One region of the Providencia zhijiangensis genome, then DNA from elsewhere that is predicted to be linked to it. Evidence: predicted binding sites of a transcription regulator. Region 1 holds the regulator's gene; the other holds the start of a gene.
The links. The regulator PhoB, encoded in region 1, activates phosphate uptake and scavenging genes when phosphate is short. The targets are predictions, from matches to a motif close to CTGTCATAAAACTGNCNNAT.
Positions count from the first base shown of each region.

Region 2: a site for PhoB is predicted at 1,746-1,765, ahead of pstS (phosphate ABC transporter substrate-binding protein PstS). Genes of this name have one in related genera too.

Region 1 covers NZ_CP135990.1:697,863-701,297, forward strand. Annotated here, with positions in the region: gene sbcD (exonuclease subunit SbcD) at 1-598, opposite strand, end outside; gene phoB (phosphate regulon transcriptional regulator PhoB) at 932-1,621, shown strand; gene phoR (phosphate regulon sensor histidine kinase PhoR) at 1,645-2,964, shown strand.
Region 2 covers NZ_CP135990.1:209,441-212,875, reverse strand. Annotated here, with positions in the region: gene pstC (phosphate ABC transporter permease PstC) at 1-491, opposite strand, end outside; gene pstS (phosphate ABC transporter substrate-binding protein PstS) at 603-1,646, opposite strand; gene envZ (two-component system sensor histidine kinase EnvZ) at 2,158-3,435, opposite strand, start outside.

The sequences.
Region 1 (3,435 bases):
GCACGGAATCTGTCAGTTCTGCACCGACGACGGTCAAATGCCCCGTGGCAATAATCGGGATATCTAAGCCCTGCTCAGTACGTTGCTCAACGGCTTTTTGGTAACAGCTTTGGTAGTGTTCACGAATGGCATTTTGTAATGAAAGTTGTTTTTCTTCACTGCTTTGCCCCGCAATACTGACTTGGATATCTCGTGGCCGTAAAAAGGGGATTGCGCACACTAACCCATTTGGGTTCCCTTGCTTATCTTTCAATGTGATGACAGGGGATTCGCTGTTTGATGTGATGACGTGAGTATTTAAATAACGTAATAACGCGCTGGATTCATTCAAAACAGAGACAGAATCATGGTTTCCACTCAAGATAACTAATTGGCAGCCTGTTTTTTGCAAATCAACAATAAACTGGTTGTAGAGTTCGCGCGCATAACTTGGCGGTGCGCCAGTATCAAAAACATCGCCAGCCACAATCAGGGCATCCACTTGGTACTGATTGACTTGCTCTATTAACCAACGCAAAAAGTGTTGGTGTTCAGCAGATCGGTTTTTAGTGAAAAAATACTGACCTAAATGCCAGTCTGAAGTGTGGATGATGCGCATGAGCTAGCGGTTCCTGTGATTATGACGCTTTTACTATATTAATATTCTGATGCTTTATACTCATATTCAAACCATTTGGTTTGCTGTGTCACAGTATACTGTATATCGGTTCAGTGAAAGCAAAGGTATGGCAAATTAAATAGTAAAAATAAGAGAGTTGCGAAGCGCTTCGCAATGATAGCCAGATGTGGTGTTAATATTTCACTTACATGACATTAAGCTGTTAATCTAATGATAGATCTTGATTGCGCGTTAAGATATTCATAATTCTGTCACAAAACTGACGCATAATGCGGTCACATTAAAAATCTCTTCTTATTTACAGGAACAATCATGGCAAGACGCATTCTAGTCGTTGAAGATGAAGCGCCCATCCGAGAAATGGTTTGTTTTGTATTGGAACAGAATGGTTTTCAGCCGACAGAGGCTGATGATTATGATTCTGCGATAGCGCAATTGGTTGATCCCCTTCCTGATTTAGTATTATTGGATTGGATGATACCCGGAGGTTCCGGTATCCAAGTCATTAAACATATGAAGCGTGATAGTGCTACGCGCGATGTCCCCGTCATGATGCTAACGGCAAGGGGCGAAGAAGAAGATCGCGTGAAAGGATTAGAAGTGGGAGCGGATGACTATCTCATCAAACCGTTTTCACCAAAAGAATTGATAGCCCGTGTTAAAGCTATTTTACGACGTATTTCTCCAATGGCGACAGAAGATATTATCGAGATGAACGGGTTAGTGCTTGACCCTACTTCTCATCGCGTTACCAGCAAGGAAATTCCCATTGATATGGGGCCTACCGAATATAAATTACTCCACTTCTTTATGACCCATCCAGAGCGAGTTTATAGCCGTGAGCAGTTACTCAACTATGTTTGGGGTGCCAACGTGTATGTGGAAGACAGAACGGTGGATGTCCATATTCGTCGTTTAAGAAAAGCGTTAGAGTTAGATGGACATGATAAGATGGTGCAAACGGTTCGTGGTACTGGCTACCGCTTCTCTGTTCGCTATTGAGAAACCATTAGGGAGAAACATGGGTGCTTGAACGCTTATCCTTAAAACAGCTGATTTGGGGGCTGTTTTTATTTATTTTACCCGCATTGATACTGTCTGTTTTTATTGGGCATCTTCCGTGGCTGCTAGTGATCTCGCTACTCGCAGCACTCATTTGGCACGGATATAACCTGTTAAAACTCTCTGACTGGCTCTGGTTGGATAGAAGTATGCTACCGCCGGATGGCAAAGGGGGATGGGAACCAATATTTTATGGTATCTATCAGATGCAGCAGCGTAACCGTAAGCGTCGCCGTGAGCTCGGGCAGCTGATTAAGCGTTTTCGCAGCGGGGCTGAATCCTTGCCTGATGCCGTAGTAATCATGACCACCGAAGGCAATATTTTCTGGTGTAACCGCCATGCTCAACAGCTTCTTGGTTTTCGCTGGCCTGAGGATAACGGGCAGCATATTTTTAACTTATTACGTTATCCTGATTTTAGCCGCTATTTCACCGTGAAAAACTATGACCAAGCGCTGACGATTGAGCTTAACAGTGGCGAAATTGTTGAGCTTCGTATCTTACCGTATGCGAGTGATCAACTCTTGATGGTGGCTCGAGATGTGACTGAAAAACGCCGCCTAGAAAAAGCACGTAGAGACTTTTTTGCTAACGTTAGCCATGAGTTACGCACGCCATTGACCGTTATCCAAGGTTATCTTGAAGTCATGGATGATCAAGAAGGCACTTCACCGATGAATAAAAAAGCGTTGTCGGTGATGCAAGAACAGACTCATCGAATGGATAACCTAGTGAAGCAATTGCTGCAATTATCCCGTATAGAGGTTGCCCCTCAAATTAATCTAGATGAACAGATTAATATGCCAGTCATTCTTAAGATGATTGAACAAGAAGCGATTAGCTTGAGCCAAGGGCGGCACGAGTTTGAATTCAGTATTGATGAAAAACTTCGAGTTCATGGTAATGAAGAGCAGCTACGAAGTGCGGTTGCTAACTTAGTGTATAACGCCATAAACCACACGCCAGACGGCACGAAAATTAAGGTGAAATGGCAGCGAACCAGTAATGGCGCGCAGTTTAGTGTGAGTGACAATGGTCCAGGAATTTCAGCCGAGCACCTTCCTCGCTTAACAGAGCGTTTTTATCGTGTGGATAAAGCGCGTTCAAGGCAAGGTGGTGGGGGAACAGGGTTGGGCTTAGCGATTGTTAAGCATGCTGTTCAACACCATAGTAGCCAGCTCTCAGTAACCAGTCAGGTTGGCAAGGGCAGTGAGTTTTCATTCACATTACCACCAGTGTTTATTGTGTCAGACAAGAAAGTGAATACATTAAGCGCAAAATAATCTAAAAAATGAAACCTTGCTAATAAAATCATCATATTAGCAAGGTTTTTTGTTTTGTTTCTCACCCTATATTGGTGCTATTTCTAACGCCTACGCTATATTTTCAATTTTATCCTGCAATTTTCTTCATCTTATTCTGTGAATATTTCTTCGGTATGGTTAAAAAATGTTTTATTGATGATTTTTTAGCCTGAATATATACGGGATATTGCAATTTTACTGACAGTAATCACTGGTTCTTAAATTTAGTTTGGTGCATTGTTCTTGTTTTCGGGTTTGCTCTTGCCTTTTTTCCCTATAAAAGTTTTACTTGTCGCCAGTTATTGGCGATTTTTACTGTTTTTTGATGTTTAGTATTGCAAAGCTAACCAAGACATGCATTTTGTATTGTTAATGTAATGTTAATCAGAACTCTATTTCGTCATATATGTTCCAATAGGTTACCGATGAAGTGACCTGTTTTTATTTCAT
Region 2 (3,435 bases), 490 kb from region 1:
GGACCGGTGAACAGTTCGCCAACAATTGGAATGCTCGACATGACATTACCAACGGGTTCTTGGAAGTATTCTGCAAATAACGGAGCGAAGACAAACAGTCCCCACATACCATAAACAATACTTGGGATTGCAGCGAGAAGCTCAATCGCAATACCTAATGGGCGTTTTAACCAGTTAGGCGCGAGCTCTGTTAAGAATAATGCGATACCAAAACTCACGGGTACGGCGATAATCAGAGCGATTAATGATGTGACGATAGTGCCGTAAATAGGCACTAATGCACCAAATTGTTCTGCTGGCGCATCCCACTCTTTATTCCACAAAAACGAAAACCCGAATTTCTGCATACTTGGCCAAGATGCGAAAATCAGGGAAATAATAATGCCACCAAGCATGAGGAGAGTGATTAGCGCTGCTATTTTGACTAATGCACTAAAAATCACGTCGCCCGATTTACTAGGGGCTTTGAATGCCGTTATTTTTTCGGCCATGCGCTTTGTTCTCATTCCATGCCTACTTTTCAGTAGGACTTACGTTACTACGGTGAATAAGCGGGAGCTATTCCTCAGCACCCGCTTACCCTTTTCCAACCCGAGGGGCACTTAGAACAGTGCTTTACCTTGGCTATCTTTTACTTCTGTTTTCCATGCTGCACGTACTGCGGTCACAACTTCTTGAGGTAACACAGCGTAATCTAATGCTTCTGCTTGTTTACCACCTTTGTCGTAAGCCCAGTTGAAGAAATCAAGAACCGCTTTACCTTTCTCAGCATCCGCTTGTTGCTTGTGAACTAAGATGAATGTGGTTGAGGTAATTGGCCATGCGTTAGCGCCTTCACGGTTAGTCAGGTCTTGTGCAAATGATTTAGACCAGTCCACTTTTTTCGCTGCTGCGCTGAAGCTTTCACCTGTTGGTGAAACTGGCTGACCATCTGCAGAAACCAGCTTAGTATACGCAAGATTATTCTGTTTTGCGTAAGCATATTCTACATAACCGATAGAGCCTGGCAGACGTTGAACAAAGGCTGCAACACCGTCGTTACCTTTACCGCCTACGCTGTTTTTCGGCCAGTTAACCGTTGAACCTGCACCGACTTCATCTTTCCAATTTGAGCTAACTTTTGCTAAGTAGCTTGTGAAGACGAATGTGGTACCAGAACCATCAGAGCGGCGAACCACTGCGATGTTTTGGTCAGGTAATTTTACGTTTGGATTCAGTTTTGCGATGGCTGGGTCATTCCATTTAGCAATTTTGCCTAAGTAGATGTCGCCCAGCGTTTTACCATCAAGAACCAGCTGATTAGATTGGATGCCTTTAACGTTTACTGCTAAAACCACGCCACCAATCACGGTTGGGAATTGGAATAAGCCGTCTTCTTTGAGTTTTTCATCAGTCAATGGCGCATCAGACGCACCGAAATCAACTGTTTTTGCATTAATTTGTTTTACACCACCAGAAGAACCGATCCCCTGATAGTTAATTTTATTACCTGTTTCTTTCTGATAAGTATCTGCCCACTTCGCATAAACAGGAGCAGGGAATGTCGCGCCAGCTCCGGTCAGGCTGGTAGCAGCCAAAGAAGACATTGCCGTCAGAGATAAGGTTGCTGCCATTACGCTTGCTAGTGTGGTACGCATCATTTTCATAATCCCTCCGGGGATGTAAGAAATAATCAAGTATTAAATTATTGGGTGTATGTCACGGTAGGGAAAATAGGACAATTGAGTTACGGCAATATGTCATCTTTATGACAGTTTTATGACATTTGCGGATTTTATCGACATGATTAAGTGTAGCAGAATGGGATAAAAATGATTATTTTCTTATTTTTCAATCAACTAAATAAGATTGATGAATATGACAGCTTAGCGTTTGGAATATGACATATTGTCATAAATGAAAAAATTTCTTTCTCTTTCTATCTTTCTACACAACATATCTCTAAGTATTTCAGCTTGTAGGTAGGCGACAAGAGAAGATATCTCAGGGAGCATACATAAGTATGTGACCTGAGTAGCTGAGCGTAGTCAACACCCCTACAAGTTGAAATACGACGAGATACGGCAAGTGAAGTTATCCCTGGGAGCATACACAAGTATGTGACTAGGGTTAACGAGCGCAGCCAACAACGCTACAACGCGAAATACGACGAGATATTTAGTCTTCGCGTTCTTTGAGAGGGAGCAAGGCTCGAATAGCAAACCCACCGCGCTCACTTTTATGGATCTCAATATTCCCTTCATGAGCATCAATAATTCTGCGAATTATCGCGAGCCCCAGCCCTGTACCGGTATTGCTGCGCGCTTTTTCCCCTTGAACAAAGGGTTGGAAGAGTCGATGAATATCTTCGTCTTTAATACCTGCACCATCATCTTCGACTTGGAACCAAACATAATCTTCATTTTTGCCGCTACTGACTTTTATCCAACCATTACCGTAGCGGTATGCGTTGACAATCATGTTAGTGATTGCACGCTTGATAGCCAGATGGTTACCGTTAAACATCACGGCGCCCGGCACCAGATTCGTTTCGATATCGCCCACCACATTCGCTTCTGCGGCAACGGCTTCATTCAGAATGACATTAAGGTCGCAGAACTCCATATCCATCTCTTGCCCTGTTTTCAGGTAAGACATGAATTGACCGATGATTGCGTCACACTCTTCAATATCTTTATTGATAGATTCAGCAAGATAACCATCTTCAGGCCCCATCATTTCCGTTGCGAGACGAATGCGGGTTAGTGGCGTTCTAAGGTCATGACTGACCCCTGCCATTAATACTGTACGATCATTTTCGAGGGATTTTATCCCTGCCGCCATATGGTTGAACGAGCGAATAGCCGCACGCACCTCAGTGGCACCTTTCTCTTGCATCGGCGGCATAACATGCCCCTTTCCGACCTCACCCGCGTGATATTCCAGCTCCAATAATGGCTTATTTTGATAGCGAATATAGAGCCAAACCCCTGCAAAGATAGTGAGGAAGACCGTGAGTGTATAGCGGAAAACTTGAGAAAACTGATTTTGACCGATTTCGGTGAGTGGAACGCGCACCCAAATATCCGGTGCTAGGTAGGATGTTAACCACAATATCGGATACTCACGCCCAAGTTCCAGATGCACGCTGGCCTTGCCACCTAAGTATTCCGACATGTTTTCACTTAGAAAATCATACTCTTTTGCCCAGTTTAATCCCTCTTCCATCGCCGCTGAATGGGCGTAAAAGGTAATCCCGAGCTCATTGTAGATTTTTTTACGTAATGCGGGTGAAACTCGCACTGAGGTTCCATCTTGTAGAACCATTTTCTCTGTCATTAATGTTCGCACTTCATAAGCAAGCACTTTATTGAACTGCTGTAAGCTTGGCATCACAACAAAATTCAATACAACCATGTAGCTGGTCACAAGGCTTGCGAACAGGAGCGCAACGAA